DNA from 3 places in the Cytobacillus sp. Hz8 genome. Region 1 is predicted to be linked to each of the others. Evidence: riboswitches for the same ligand, from Rfam matches in the RefSeq annotation. Region 1 holds a riboswitch; each other region holds the start of a gene.

What was found. A riboswitch is a leader RNA that binds a small molecule or an ion and turns the genes downstream of it on or off. The one in region 1 is predicted to bind cobalamin.
Region 2: it holds a riboswitch for cobalamin, as region 1 does, so the genes downstream of both, cobT (nicotinate-nucleotide--dimethylbenzimidazole phosphoribosyltransferase) here and ACE38V_RS11105 (ABC transporter substrate-binding protein) in region 1, are expected to answer to the same signal.
Region 3: it holds a riboswitch for cobalamin, as region 1 does, so the genes downstream of both, ACE38V_RS10615 (ribonucleoside-diphosphate reductase subunit alpha) here and ACE38V_RS11105 (ABC transporter substrate-binding protein) in region 1, are expected to answer to the same signal.

What each region holds. Positions count from the first base shown of each region.
Region 1 is NZ_JBHKFI010000007.1:162,694-168,189, reverse strand. Features, by position in the region: gene ACE38V_RS11115 (adenosylcobinamide amidohydrolase) at 1-1,376, opposite strand, end outside; gene ACE38V_RS11110 (FecCD family ABC transporter permease) at 1,376-2,434, opposite strand; gene ACE38V_RS11105 (ABC transporter substrate-binding protein) at 2,400-3,362, opposite strand; cobalamin riboswitch at 3,493-3,682, opposite strand; gene ACE38V_RS11100 (hypothetical protein) at 3,791-4,558, opposite strand; gene mgtE (magnesium transporter) at 4,938-5,496, shown strand, end outside.
Region 2 is NZ_JBHKFI010000014.1:52,740-58,235, reverse strand. Features, by position in the region: gene ACE38V_RS16170 (glutathione peroxidase) at 111-590, shown strand; gene ACE38V_RS16165 (MarR family winged helix-turn-helix transcriptional regulator) at 633-1,064, shown strand; gene cobT (nicotinate-nucleotide--dimethylbenzimidazole phosphoribosyltransferase) at 1,484-2,533, opposite strand; cobalamin riboswitch at 2,625-2,804, opposite strand; gene ftsH (ATP-dependent zinc metalloprotease FtsH) at 3,195-5,015, opposite strand; gene vanR (VanR-ABDEGLN family response regulator transcription factor) at 5,240-5,496, shown strand, end outside.
Region 3 is NZ_JBHKFI010000007.1:58,782-64,277, reverse strand. Features, by position in the region: gene ACE38V_RS10615 (ribonucleoside-diphosphate reductase subunit alpha) at 1-1,381, opposite strand, end outside; cobalamin riboswitch at 1,550-1,746, opposite strand; gene ACE38V_RS10610 (ABC transporter permease subunit) at 1,981-2,775, opposite strand; gene ACE38V_RS10605 (ABC transporter permease subunit) at 2,810-3,613, opposite strand; gene ACE38V_RS10600 (ABC transporter ATP-binding protein) at 3,619-4,500, opposite strand; gene ACE38V_RS10595 (TetR/AcrR family transcriptional regulator) at 4,521-5,138, opposite strand; gene ACE38V_RS10590 (hypothetical protein) at 5,341-5,463, opposite strand.

The sequences.
Region 1 (5,496 bases):
CCAGCATACGTAATTCTTTCCCCCATTTGCGTTGAAGCAATCAATATACTATCTGTCGAAGTGCCCGTTGCAAGGGAATTCGTCACCGAATCATAGACCTCTAAATCAAACAGTGCCTTTACTTTCGATTCGGTTGCTGTCATGATGCTTTGAATATAGGCTTCATCCGACATTTCTCCCTCAATGAATATCCAAGTATTGATGGTTCCAGGCATGGGCGTGAAGGAATGCTCATAGGATTTTGAAGCATCAACTGCGTTTCCCAACCCTGCGGTGACGACAATGAAAAGCGATAAAGCATTATCTTCGTATTTTCTATAATAAACATCTTCTAAGAAGACAGCTGTCATCATTCCAACGCTGTTGACCGGATCCATCCCCTTATCCCTCAAATATTGGACCATTTCTTCCTGATGATGATGACAATTATAACTCTTATCAACATGGCGATTAACAAATGTTTGATACCAACCAAAGCCGGAGCCTACAACTCCGGAAGACATACACTTCAATGGTCTTGGTGAATGAAAAATAATACGATCCTCTACCTGTTCTAGCATCGATTCATCAAAGGCTGTGGATGAATGATTGTGAGAATCATGAACTGGCAGTAATACAATTTGGGGGGCAGCCACTCTTGGGTGCGGAATTTTCTGAATATGCGTCCGATAAATTCTCTTAATTCTCTCCTCTTTTAATACCTCATTTGGAATATGCTCAATATCAATAATGCCATTCTCCAGTAATAGAAGTCTGTCACAATATAATCCGGCCAAATTTAAATCATGGAAAATGGAAATCACCGTAAGTCCATTTTCAATGGTCCAAGCTTTTAGTTGGTCTAATAATTCCTTTTGAAAAGATAAATCCAAATGATTAGTAGGTTCATCTAATAGAAGAATTTCGGGCTCCTGCGCCAGTGCCTGCGCCAGAAATACCCTCTGCCTCTCGCCACCGGAAAGCTCTAATATATTTTTATCCTGCAATACGGAGACTCCTGTTTGCTGCATGACTCTTTGCACAACTGCCTCATCTTCCTGACTCCACGTTTGAAACCAGCCCTTATGATGGGCATAACGTCCAACAGAAACAGTTTCCTTAACAGAATAGGCAAAGTTTTGTGAGGAAAGCTGCGGAAGAACAGCCATCGATTTCGCTAGCTGTTTTGGGGAATATGATTGAAGTGATTTTCCTTTAAACAAAATACTCCCTTCTTGAAGGGGAAGAATTCCGCTTAGCATTTTCAGAAGCGTTGTTTTTCCGCTTCCATTCGGTCCTAATATTCCAAAGAACTCTCCTTGATCCACTTGAAAGGAGACATCCTTCAAAATGGGCTTATTCAAATAACCCCCTGTTAATCCTTCCGCGGTTAACATCATGATCCCCTGCCTTCCGTCCTTCTTTTGATTAAAATAAGTGCAAATACCGGCGCACCGATTAATGCCGTGATTACGCCAATAGGTAATTCAGTTGGTGAAATAATAGTCCTCGCCACCAAGTCAGCTAAAATCAAAAATCCACTACCGGTTAAAATGGATAGAGGGAGCAAATGCTTATGATCCGATCCCCATAATAGCCTCGTCAAATGTGGAATGACCAAGCCGACAAAACCAATCGTCCCTGAGACAGCCACAGCAGCTCCTGTTAAAATCGAACCCGCAATTAAGATCAGCATCTTTCTCTTAGCCACATTCACGCCTAAATGTTGTGCCCGCTCTTCACCAAAAGTCATGGCATTCAATTCTCTCGCATTTAGGATAAGAAGAAGAGAGCCAAGCAGAAAAAATGGAAGCATCAAATGAATATAAGACCAGCCTCGCATCGAAACACTTCCTAATAACCAGCCAATAATTTGTCTTAGTTCATCCCCTGTTAACGCAATCATTAAAGAAATCACTGCACCTAAAAAAGAGCTGAAAATAATTCCTGTTAAAATAATGGTCTCTACCCTCATGGAATGCTCAATTTTTCGAGCAAATAACAGCACCAGGAAAATGGTTAATATCGAAAAAAGAATACTCATTACCGGAAGTGTAAACTCCCCAACAAATGGGATGGAAACCTGAAAAAATAAGGTTAACACTGCCCCGACAGATGCCCCTGAGGAAACTCCAAGTGTATACGGATCTGCTAACGGATTCCTCAATAAGCCCTGAAAGGCAGCTCCCGCAATAGCGAGAGCTGCTCCTACAAGACCAGCCAAAATAACTCTTGGCAATCGGATATTTAATACAATATTAGCATTCATCGAATCCACATCTGTAGTTGAAAGATGGAAAATTTTTGTCCCTAAAATTTGGGCGATATCAGAAATCGGGACAGAAACCGTCCCGATTGATATCGCTAATAAACTTGAAAAAACTAGAAATATCCCTGCAAAAAGATAAGCTAGCAGCTTGTTATTTAAAGTTTTCTGGATAAATGGCCTTTGCAAGTTCCTCTACCCCTTCAGCAAGTCTTGGACCGGAACGAGTGACAATGTCAGGGTTCACATCAAAGATTTGTTTATTTTTGACCGCCTTAACATCTTGCCAGCCTTTTCTCTTCATGATTTTATCCACTGCGTTCTTTTCATAACTTCCATACGTGGAAATGATCACATCTGGATTCTTTTTAATAATCGCTTCTTGGTCGACTTTGACCCATCCTTCTAAATCTCCAGCCACATTATCCGCATTGATCATGGTCAGCATTTCATTCATAAATGTATTTTTCCCCGTTGTAAAATTATCCGGAGCTGGCGATACTTCTATGTAAACCGATTTCTTTTCTTTAATTGCTGCAGCTTTTTCCTTAATTTCTGCAATCTTGTCCTTCATTGATTGGATAACTTCATTTGCCTTATCCACCTCACCAGTTGCCTTCCCAATCATATCAATGGATTGATACACTTGTGCAAAGTTTTGGGCGTCGTTCACCACAAGAACTGAAATTCCTGCATCTCTTAATTGCTGTAAGCCTTCCGTTGAATTATGGGCACTTGATGCATGGGCTAAAACCAAATCAGGCTTTAAAGATATGATTTTTTCAATGTTAAGCTCCATGCCTCCGACTTTATCAATTTTCGCCACTTCTTCTGGATACGTATCATTATCAGAAACACCGACCATTTTATCTCCTAAACCTAGTTTAAACGCAACTTCCGTATTACTTGGCATTAATGAGACAATTCTTTCTGGTTTCTTGTCAATCTTTACCTCTTTATTAACAGCATCTTTAATCGTTACCGGAAAAAGGGCTTCTGCCTTTTGTTCAGTCTTGTTTGAATTGCTGCTCTTCTCTGTCTTTGAGTCCGCATTGCAACCTGTCAATACACCTATTAACAAAATAAGTGCGAATAAATAAGAATACCATTTTTTCATGCTAAATCCCCCATTTTTAACAACCTTTATAAAACAAAAAAACATCTCCTAGTCTATAGAGATGTTGGTGTAAGCTGTTTGGCTAAATCATGTTGATAAGCCCGCCGCACACCCCCTATCCTCGTAGGTTATTTGGTGTAGGAATTAGGCAGGTTTCCTGGCTTATGGTCATCGCTCTAACTGCGCCTTCCCATACAAACAATTGCACAGTGGCTAGATACAGCTAAGCTCCCATTTACAGTGGCGGGACCGCGTTGGATTTTCACCAACTTCCCTTTTAAGTTTTCAAAAGCGAAAACACCGTATTCCTCATCTATTCATTTTTCACTAAAACAAATTATACAACATTATCATGATTATTCTACAAATTTTTTCACAATTCTTTTTTAAAGTTAAAAAAAGCCTGACGATTGCCAAGCCTATTCGACCTAATTTGATAGATAATTCCATTCTCTTGTTTTTTTATCATAAACTAGCTTTCCATCCGGATATCCTTTTTTTACTCTTTCATATTCATCATACATATCATCCATATTGAGGAAATCTCCAATTACATAGATGGGCAATTCGATACGTAATCGGTTTTGCTTAGCATCCTTTATGGAGAAAAGCAATCCTTCCTTCATCATCCCTTTTAAGGATAAAATAACTTCTTTATGAACAGATGCATAAGACCTTTTTTTCTTAATCCCCAAAAGATTCTTTTCCAATTTAATACGACTGAGTTTTTCCGATATCACATCACTTAGCAAACGGTAAAAATCATTGATATGGCGGTAATAAACTTTATTCCACCACCCGTCATCATGGGCAAGATAAACAAAGCGATTTCTTAAATAATTATAAAAAGGGGGCTTTAAATGCTCTTTAATATGACCCAGATATAAGAGCTCAGCTAACTCATGCCCAGGTAATTCATTTAAACCTTCTATTTCTTCAAAATCAATCCAGCAAAAATCCCCATAGCTATATACATCATCCTGAATCAACTTCTTCAGTCTCATTTGTGGAACATACTCTAAAAGGGTATGCATATTTAAATCCCCATCATCAAAGCCATGCTTTAACAATAAGATATTGTTTATTAAATCCAAATGAGTGGAAACAAACTCCTTGAACTCCACCCCATAAGACAAAACGTAATGTTCATTTTCATTTAAATGAACATAAACCAAATCACGAATGTCATTTTTCAATGGAATTACCCCCAAAATAGAAACCATTTATGCTAGTTTAACCGTCTAAACCTTTATTCTACATAATTTTAACAAATATTTAAACAATTATCTTATATTTATCATTATTTTACATTATAAATAGCAGAATAATTTTCAAAAAGGACATAAACACGAAAAGTTTTCTTCCTATATGATAATTCAAGTACATTTTATTCATCTTTTTCCTTCTTTTTTATTATTTAAAGAAAACTTCATTTAAAAACATCCTTAAATTACTTATAATATTCATGGTTGATAGAAAACGGTCCTAACGGTGCTAAAGACCTGCATGGATTCACCCTTCATTGACAAACAATAAATGATGATGAACATTTTCCGGTGGAAGGAGCGTGAATGTATGATCAACAAAATGACGGAAGATCAAATCACACTTCACATTATTAAAGCTTTAAAAGAGAATAAGAAAAAGGATTTTGAAGCAATCCTCGACGAGCTACATCCATATGACATTGCCCAAATTTATAATGACCTGCCGGAAAAGCATAAAACGCGTTTTTTACTTTTCATGAATATTGACACTCTTGCAGACTTTATCCAAGAGCTAAATAGCGATGGACAAATTGAAGTCTTGAACAAGCTAGGCATTGAAAAGTCCGGAAAAGTTCTTGATGAAATGGATAACGATGACTTAGCCTCACTTCTAGAAGACCTCTCCCCTGAAAAAATTGCTTCCCTATTATCTGGGATGAAAAAAGAAGAATCCCAAATCGTTCAGAATCTAATGAACTACCCGCCAGAAACTGCAGGGAGAATTATGACCAACCGATTTGTTTGGATTCGTGATTATTACACGGTTCGTGAAGCAGTAGATAAATTAAAATCCTTTGCAGAATATGCAGAAACCCTTAATTATTTATATGTTGTTGACCAAAATCTTAAACTCGTTGGGGTTGTTT
Region 2 (5,496 bases), on a different contig from region 1:
GATTAAAATTTGCTTATTTGAAAAATATCGTGTACGATTTAATCGTACACGATATTTTTATGTATTTTAACTTACAGGAAAAAATCAGAATCCAAGGAGGAGAAACAGGAATGACAACCGTTTATGATTTCACCGTAAAAATGACAAATGGGGAGCAAAAAGCATTATCTGAATATAAAGGAAAGCCTCTCATCATTGTCAATACGGCTAGCAAATGTGGTCTTACCCCTCAATTCAAAGGTCTTCAGGAATTATATGATAAGTACAAGGATCGCGGATTGGAAATCCTCGGTTTTCCTTGCAGCCAATTTAATAATCAGGAATTTGCAGACATAGAAGAAACCACACAATTTTGCCAGCTGAACTACGGTGTTTCCTTTCCTATTTTTGCAAAAATCGATGTCAACGGAGAAAATGCAGATCCTCTTTTTACTTTTTTAAAGGAGCAAAAGAAAGGAATACTTTCTAAAAATATTAAATGGAATTTCACTAAATTTCTTATCAACGGAAATGGAGCAGTAGTAGAACGCTATGCCCCTACCACTGAACCAAATAAAATAGAAGAAGATCTCTTGAAATTATTATCATAGAAACGGCCACACGCTATCAATGTCATTCCACAGGAGGTTGTCGTGAAAGAACCATTACAATTAGAGAAACAACTATGCTTTGCAGTCTATGAAACAGCAAGCGAATTCAATAAGCTTTATACAAGTGTCCTTCAACCATTCGGTTTAACCTATCCGCAATACCTCGTTCTTCTTGCTCTTTGGGAGCAGGATGGCCTCACTTCAAAGGAATTAGGTGAGAAGGTCAATCTCGGAACTGGAACATTAACACCAATGATAACAAGAATGGAAGCAAACGGATGGCTACAAAAGATGCGAGCAAAAGAAGATGAAAGAAAGGTATATATTTTTCTTCAAGAGAAGGCGGAGAATGAAAAAGCTGCCATCGTAGAAAAGGTTAGCGAAAAAATAAGATCCTGCCAAATCGAACTGGAGGAATATCAAATCCTGATGGCAAATTTGAAAAGCTTGCGGGGAAAATTGAGGAAACGATAAATTGAAAACAAATGATGTTGAAATTCCTAAAAAGGTTTAGTAAAGCAAAAGAGACAGGGAATAATTTTCTGTCTCTTTTTGCATCTATTAGGTTTAAAAAACCTGAGACCTTACTTAAAACCACTCGTGCTATTTAAAAATATCCGGATAAAAACCATTTATTCGTGAAAAATGATAATCACTGGCGATTCTTTAATAATGTACATAATCCTTTCCAGTTGTTCGCATTATTTTATCCTTATCCGCGAACAAATGCGATTTAACCGCTATTCTCTTAATGATTTCAATATCTTTCATTAGATCATGATATATTTTGCATGTATTCTCAAAATCTATGTAAAATCCCAAAAATCTTCTAAACTATTCAAAAAAAACTCCACCAACTAACACCATTCAAAAATCACTACCCAGTATCTTGGCTAAATTTCCATCCCCACGTCAGCAAAGGTCGCCATGTTTTTCATCATGCTGCATGCCGCCTCTACGATTGGGAATGCTAGAGCTGCACCTGATCCTTCCCCTAGGCACATATTCATATAGAGCATCGGTTCAATTCCCAGTAATTCACTCGCTCTTTTCCCACCTGGCTCCGCGGAGGCATGAGAGGAAATAAGATAATGTTTCACTTTTGGCTCAATGGTCACAGCAATTAATGCCGCTACTGTTGATATATACCCATCAACAATGACTGGTACTCTTGCTGCCGCAGCTCCAAGCATAACGCCGGCCATTCCGCCAATTTCCAATCCTCCCACTTTAGCTAAAACATCAATTCCATCCTTTGCGTTAGGTTGGTTTATTTTAATCGCCTTTTTAATGACATTTGCTTTATGCTCTTTTCCACCTGTCCCAAGACCGGCTCCCCTTCCTGTTACCTCCAAAGCATCAATATTTCCGAGTACCGAAAGAATAGCTGTACTTGGTGTTGTATTGCCAATCCCCATTTCTCCAGTTGCTAAAATATGGGCTCCCTGATTAATTTCCCTATTCGCCAATTCAATACCAATTTCAATTGCTTTAATGGCTTCTTCCCGACTCATTGCAGGACCTTTTGCCATATTGTCTGTCCCATATTTCACTTTTTTAATCAGAACACCAGCATCACTTGGTAAATCCACCTTAATGCCAATATCTACTGGGACAATTTTTGCACCAAAGGCATGACCAATCGTGCATACACCAGTTAGGCCCTTGGCAAAAAGAAGAGTCTGTGCAAATGTGACCTCTTGAGGATTACTCGTCACCCCTTCTTCATATACACCATGATCACCAGCCATGACGATCACTACTTTATTATCCATAACCGGATATAGTTTTCCCGTAATACCCGCTAACTGAATGGCTATATCCTCTAATTTTCCCAAACTTTTTGGCGGCTTAATCAGACTATCCACCCGCGTCTTTGCCACTGTCATGATTTCCTCATTCAACCCTTCAATACAACGAATCGTGTCCTTCAATAATTCCATTTGATCCACTCCCTTTAAAATTCAAAAAGAAAAGCCTACAGTTTATTTCAGACAGGCACATGAAATAAACCGCAGACTTTTCCATCATCTACAATAATAAAGCTAATAGGCAGGTCTCCTGGCTCTGGTTCATTGTTCCATCATCCCTTCCCGGATTTCACCAGTGGCATCTATAATGAAACTCCCCATTACAGTGGCGGGACCGCTGAAGACTCTCACTTCATTCCCTATTCTCCCAAAAAAATTGGGCACCTACTGCTTTTATTCACATTTTAATAGTTTTATCGTACAGCAAATACAATTTTTAGGCAATGAGGTTTTTCTAATAGATTTACAAATGAAGAATATCCTAAATTGCAGGAAATCTACTGCAGACTGCAACACGGATTATTAAAATGTCAAAAAATTCCTATTTTCAAAACAATTCATCTTGAAAGTCAATCGAAAGCTCAAAAATTAAGTGCTAAGGAGGAGGGATTGCTACAAAGCAGATCCTGCTCACGGTGAAGGAGTAGCAAAGGGCCCTTAAGATCCCACTCGATGAAATAGAAGCTGCAAGCAGTAAAGAATAAGGCCTTAAAGATTCCCTTGGCTACAAAGTTCCATAAAAAAAAGGTCAGTTCCCGCTGCCACAAAACGGGACTGACCTTTTCCTATCCATTTATTCTTTTGTTAAAATCGCCATAAACTCTTCTCCGGTAATAGTCTCTTTCTCAAGTAAATATTTTGCTAATTCATGGAGCTTATCTTTATTTTCCCCCAAAATTTGAATCGCCTTTTGATGGCATGTTTTTATAATTGTTAGAATTTCTGTATCAATTTTAGCAGCCGTTTCTGATGAAACTAAAAGGGATGCATCCTCCCCTAAATATGGATTATTTACTGTTTCAAGTGCCATCATATCAAATTCCTGACTCATACCAAATCGGGTCACCATGCTTCGGGCAATCTTTGTTGCTTGCTCAATATCATTGGACGCACCTGAGGTTACGGATTGGAAAATGATTTCCTCAGCAGCGCGTCCTCCCATAAATGTTGTGATTTTATCTAATGCCTGCTCCTTCGTCATCAGTACTTGTTCGCCTTGCTCCACCTGCATCGTATATCCTAAAGATCCTGATGTTCTTGGAATGATCGTAATTTTATGCACAGGAGCCGAATGACTTTGCTTTGCCGCAACTAAAGCATGTCCAATTTCATGATAGGCAATTTTTAGCTTATCCTTCATTGGAATAACTGCATTCTTTCTTTGATATCCTGCGATAACCACTTCTACTGATTCCTCAATATCATTATGACTAATCTGTTGATGGCCAAGTCTAACTGCCCGAAGAGCCCCTTCATTGATAATATTGGCTAAATCGGCACCACTTGCCCCAGGAGTCGTCTGGGCTATCGCATGTAAATTAACATCATCGCCAAGCTTTACATTTTTAGCATGAACTGCTAAAATTGCCTCCCGTCCTAATAAATCAGGAAGCTCCACTGGGATTCTGCGGTCAAATCTTCCTGGTCTCAACAAAGCTTTATCCAGTGTTTCCGGCCTATTGGTTGCAGCAAGAATCACTACACTTTTATCGGCATCAAAGCCATCCATTTCAGAAAGAAGCTGGTTTAATGTTTGCTCTCTTTCATCATTTCCACCCATGACGCCAGAATTTCTGCTTTTTCCAATCGCATCAATTTCATCAATAAAGACAATACACGGGGCTTTTTCCTGGGCTTGCTTAAATAAATCTCTTACTCTAGCAGCCCCCATCCCGACAAACATCTCAACAAACTCTGAACCGGAGATTGAAAAGAATGGAACCTTAGATTCCCCTGCTACTGCTTTTGCTAGCAAGGTCTTCCCTGTTCCTGGAGGTCCAACAAGCAGAACCCCTTTTGGAATTTTCGCGCCTACTGCCTTATATTTATCAGAGTTATGAAGGTAATCGACTATTTCTAATAAAGCCTCCTTCGCTTCCTCCTGTCCGGCAACATCAGTGAATGACTTTCCAGTTACTGCTTCAACGTAAATTTTCGCATTGCTTTTTCCAAAGGAAAGAGCGTTGCCTGGTCCTCCCATTCCTCTGGTCATTCTCTTTGTTAAAAAACTTCCAATCCAAATAAATAGAAGTATCGGAACAACCCAGGTTAATATGAAGCTCATAATCGGCGAATTTTCCTTTGGAATCACCTTTGTAAATTTGACATTGGCTTCATGCAAGCGATCAACTAATTTTGGATCATCGACCACTCCTGTTTTATAGGTAGTATCCTTGCTTTTATCCTTCCGAATGAACGCAATATAATTATCTTGAATCTCAACCTCTTCTATTTTCCCTTTGTCGACTAAACTCAAAAACGTCCCATAGTCCACCTCTTTTTCCGATCGACTATTCAGGCTCGGAAAAATAAAGGCATTTAATAGCACCACTAGCAGTGCGATTAATAGATAGGAATAAATCCGCGGCTTTTTCTCTGGTTCTGGCTCTTTCATAGCAGTTCCTCCAAAAATCAATAAAATTTAACGACCTGATTGTTTTATTATATTTTATTTAATCATTTATGAATAGGAATAACACTCCCCCATCCTTATTCTCGTAACAGATATTGACAATTTCCCGACATTTTTTTTGCGGAATTTAAGCAATTGATTCCCCTTCTTATAATTGTTATGGTTATTAGCGAAGATAGTTCTATAGAGAAAGAAGCTGAAAATCCGTGAGCATAAATATTCTTCTTGTAGATGATGAACATGAAATTGCTGACTTAGTTGAGGTTTATTTAAGAAATGAGAATTACCATGTCTACAAGTGCTATACATCAAAGGAAGCCCTCGATTATATTGATTCAGTAAAGCTAGACCTAGCTATCCTAGATGTTATGCTGCCAGAAATCGATGGATTTACACTTTGTCAAAAAATCCGTAAAAACCATACCTTTCCAATTATTATGCTAACGGCGAAGGATTCTGAAAT
Region 3 (5,496 bases), 100 kb from region 1:
GTGTAATTTCCGTACATAGATTACTTGAATAAATCGAGGTCCGCCCTTCCCCTATAACATGTTTATTGGGATTTTGCCTATTCACTTCGTCCCGATAGAACAAAAAGGGTGTGCCTGTTTCTAGCTGAGAAATCATGATCCTCGCCATAATATCCATCGCCCTATATGTCTTACGCGGTAAGAGAGGATGATGTACAGCTTCTTCATATCTTTCCGTAAAGTATTTCCGCTCTGTTTCATCGTAAAAATCTTCTAGTCCAAGCGGAGTTCCGTTTTCATCCTTCCACCCCATGATTTGTTTAACTTGATGAGGACAAAAAGTGTGCCACTCCCCGATGCTTTTCCCAGACTCATCTACTTCCTCAAGCTTTTCCATAAATAAATCAGGGATGGCAACCCCGGTGAAAATATCATGAGCTTTTCTTCGCTCATCCCCATTATTTGTCTTTAAATCAAGGAAACCGTTCATAATGTCTTTATGGAATACATCAAGATAAACAGCAATCGCACCTTGGCGTTGTCCAAGCTGATCCACACTAACGGCTGTATCATTGATCAAACGAATCCAAGGAACTACACCGGAAGAATTCCCTTTGAATTTTTTAATATCAGAGCCAAGGGCCCGAACCTTTCCGTAATAAAGGCCAACACCACCGCCATCTTTACTCAATCTAGCTGTATCCCACAAATTTAAATAGATGCCGTCTAATGAGTCATCTACCATATCTATATAGCAAGACGAAAGCTGGCCAAAACTTTTCCCTGCATTTGCAAGTGTTGGTGTCGCAACAGTCATATATAAGAGACTTAAAGCCCAATATGCTTCTTTTACAAGCCCAACACGTTTATGTGCGTCCTCATCCTTCATCAAATGCATGGCAATAATCATAAATCGTTCCTGAGGAAGCTCAAAAAGATTTCGCTCATAATCCCTAGCCAGATAACGATCAGCTAATAAGAATAATCCTATGTAGTTAAAAAGATAATCTCGCTCTGGATCAATGCTGAGAGCAAACTCATCGATTTCCTCTTTGGAATATGTATTTAATAGATCTTGAGAATAAATCCCTATGTCAGTTAATGTTTGAATCAACGAATAGAGCTCTCCATATTTTTTTAAATGATCATATTTCCTATTTTTCGCTGCCTCTTTATATAACTCATTTAAATAAAAGCGAGCAGCTAGAAAGGTCCAATTCGGTTGATCCATTGAAATCTTATTTAATGCATAATGAATAACACGCTCATTTATTTCGATCTCTCTATCATGTAGTGGAGCTATCTCCTCCATAAGTTCTGTTACATCTACTTGATATTTCTCAGCAAATTCTTGAATCGTATCAAAAGCATTTGATAAACCCGTTTGTACCGATGTACTCATTATGATTTCCCCCTATAATTGATAGTGATTACTGCTATTTTCCCCATAAAAAAAACCGCCCATTATGAGCGGATGAAACGATAACATCAAAAAGAATAATAAGACTTAATAGGAATAGCAGTCCTCTTCTTTCAGCCACCGTTTCTTCCTCTCACTCCCCGAAGAAGTTGAAACAAACTAGATAAGACAGGTCTCCTGACTTATGCTTCATCCTACTTTAAATCCTTCCCGCATAAGCACCTAAAATTAAGCAGTCTTATGCAGTGGTTCATTTAGTTCGTCAGCATTACAGTTGCGGGGGCAGTCTCGGCTTCCAACCGAATTCCCTATTAAGCGAAAATCGCATCTTATCGCAAGGCTAATACTATATGTAGTTGTAAAATCTTATAAGCGATTCAATATATGGTATTCAATATATTTAATAGTATATGATTCAAGGATATTTTACAAGTAAAAAACTAGCAAAACTTCTTTTCACTTAGGTTTACATTTTCATATTATAGTAGCCATTATTTTTGATTCCGCCCTTTTTCCTAATCAGAAAATTTCTAACCGAAAAAAAGAGCTGGACATAAAATCCAGCTCATAGAACATATCATTCAAACATTTAAATCCCGTTTCTGATAAAAGAAATAAGATAAAGTAGAAAAAACGGCAACCATTACAAGTGAAAGAATCACAACAATGAAGTTCAAGCCATCTCCATTGACTATATCCTCATAACTAAAGTATTTAAACGGGGAAAAAACATTTAAGAACTCAAGATTTTCAGCCAAATCTGTTATTTTCGCAATAATAAATCCACCAAAAAGGATAAAGGTTGCCCAGGATCCGGCTGTTTTTGGCTTTTTCAAAATAGCTGAGAACAGGGATCCTAGCGAAACAAAGATCAACTGAACGATGAACAAGCTTAATAGAAAGACAATAATTTCACTTGTTATATCTTTTCCCTTATTGAAAGCCCCCACAAAAATAATAGAGGATATTAGCGTTACAACGTTAATGACTATGATATTAGCCAGCGCCGCTAAAAACTTAGAGGTCATAATGGACGACCGTGATACTGGCTTAACCATCAGGAATTCCGTTGTCTTATCGCGCTCTTCCTTTGCAAGAATATGACTTCCTAGCAGTACTGCATGAACGGCAACTGTCACCTCAATATATGGAAAGAGAAAAGCAAAAAAGCCACTCATCTTTGAGACATTAAATGTTCCCATTCCTAACAAAGCCCTCATTGAATGCGGCAATTTCGCTAAAGCTTCGCTTGCTGCCCCACCGGATGAATAGGTGGTATACTTACTCATCCCGCTAAGAACAAACAAAACCATACATATACTCCAGATAATCAAGGATTTCCGGTTCGCTTTCATTTCCCTTATAAAAATATTCATCATCAGTCCTCCTTTTCATCTATTTCACGGCTCATTAGTTCACCGTGTGGATATCCTTCTTGATATAGATCCAATAGGTTGCCGTAATCGCCACAAGGATTATAACAGCACTGGCCACAAGATAAGGAACATCATAACCTATATTTTGGATAATATAAGCCGTTTCAAAATAACTAAAAGGAGAAACAAAACGTACTACTTCGTCATTTTTTCCGGTCGCAAGCAGAGCACTAATCATATAAAATCCCAAAACCACTCCAAGCGAAATGGGAAGTACAGACTTAAGTTTGTTAAAAAACACGGAAATAACCAACCCAACAGCAAAGAAAATCAGTTGTAAAAAGAGCATAGATAAATTGATTAGGAAAAATGCCTTTTCATTATAACTCCCCGTATCGATCAGGTTGACCATCACCATCAATGCTCCATAAAATACGATGTCTGTTACTAAAATCATCGTTAAAGAAGCCAAAACTTTAGCACTGACAATCGCAGATCGAGCAACAGGTTTGACTAAGAGAAAATCAGCCGTCCTCTCTCGAGTTTCTTTTGACAATGCGGAAACACCAAAATTCATCCCTTGAATAGCCCCACAGAGTGAAATAAAAGAAAAAAGCATAGAATAAAACCCCAGAATAGAAGAAAAATACTCAAGATGCACATTAAGCATCGCCCTTATTGAAGCAGGGTAATTACCTAATAATTCCTTAAAATCTTCTGCGTCTTTCGCTACACCTGAATAAATGGAGAGAAAAAGCGCAGCAAGGGCAATAATGGCAATCGCCCAAAGAATAGTAGTTTTTCGCAATGACTTAAGTTCATGCCAATACATATTCATGCTGCTCAGCTCTCCTTTTCATAATAGTGTAAAAAGATTTCTTCTAAATCCGGCTCATCAATCGAAATATTGAGAAGTTCTAATTCAGAAATTCGTTTAATAATCGTATTAATATCTCCTCTATACATAAAGTTGGCCGTATTGCCCTTCATTTTACAATTACTTACTCCATCAAGATTAAATACACCTAAATCCAAACTGGATTTTGTTTCAAGACTAATTTTCTTATAGTTGTTTGCTTGAAGTGTGCTTATTTTTTCAAGCTGGATAATTTTCCCTTCTTTAATAAAGGCAACCCGATCACACATCTTTTGTACTTCCGTAAGAATGTGAGAGGAAAAGAATACCGTAGCGCCCTTCTTGTTCTCCTCTCTGATTAGCTCAAAGAATTTTTGCTGCATCAAAGGATCCAGTCCGCCTGTTGGCTCATCAAGAATAATCAATTTTGGTTCATGTAGCAGACCTTGCACAATCCCAACCTTTTTCTTATTGCCAAATGAAAGATCATCAATTTTCTTTTTCAAATCAAGATTCATCGCTTCTGCAAGCTCATGGATTCGCTTTGTACAATCTTTTTTATAAAAACTAGCGGAATATTTCAGTAAGTCAATCACCCGCATATTATCGTAGTAAAATACTTCTGATGGCAAATACCCCAGTTCTTTTCTTACCTCAGGATGTTCAAAACAGCTTTTCCCAAAAATAGTCGCTGTACCGCTTGTAGGATGAAGCAATCCCAATAAGGTTCGGATAGTTGTTGATTTTCCAGCACCATTAGGTCCAATAAATCCGAAAATCTCGCCCTGTTCGATATTCAGATTCACATTTTCAATTCCCCTTGCCTTCCCGTATTGCTTTGTGAGATTTTTCAATTCAATCACACTCATGACGTTTCTCCTCCTGACTCTCATTTATAAAAGGCATTTTTCAATAGATTGAAGCAGTCAATATATTCCTGATATAATAAATCGAAATGTGCTCCTTCCATATTTTCTAAGTGGATAAAGCACCCTTCAGACATCCACATCAACATCTTTACCACTTGTTTTGGATCCACATTATCCTTAAATTTGGAAGTATCTATTCCATCGAATGCAATTTTCATTTGGAAATCCTTTGCTTCTTTATCCGCCATCATGGACTGAATCTCAGACTTTACTTCCTCGTCTCTTTCCTGGTATAAGCTCTTTAAAAATGAAATGATAGCAGGATGCCTCTTCATCACCTCAAATTCAATATCCCCCGCCATCTTAATGCGGTCAAAGAAATCGGTAACGTTCGGATCAAAATTTTTATTAACTTCATCCATTAAGGTTTTGCCACAAAAGCGGATTAAAAATAAATATAACGTTTTTTTTGTTCCAAAATAATGAAAGACCATCGCCTTTGAAATTCCAGCTGCTTGGGCAATTTCACTGATCGATGCTTTCTTATAGCCATTCTTCCCAAAAGAAGTAAGAGCTGCATCAATGATAGTGTTTTGCTTTTCTACTGGCAAACCGAAAAATTTCTCCAAATATACCACCTCCCACACCTTATCAACCGATTCGGTTTACACCAGTATAACCACATAAACCGATTCGGTCAATGACTATTTTGGAAAATTTTTATAAAAATTTATCCCTTCTTCTCCAATAAAAAACACAGGGAAAACTGAAGGTTTACTCCAATCTTTTCCTGTGTATTTAAATAGAGAGTTATTTATAAGTTTTACCGATTATAGGTGATCACCTTAATATAGAAGCGGCCATTCTTGTATAAGTATGACTGCGGCCGCGAATCGCTAACTTTAACTCAGAAACATTCATTTTTTTAAAATCAGATGATGTATAATTCAGAATTCTCTTCATCGAAAATGATTCTCCTTTTTTAGGAATAGAGAA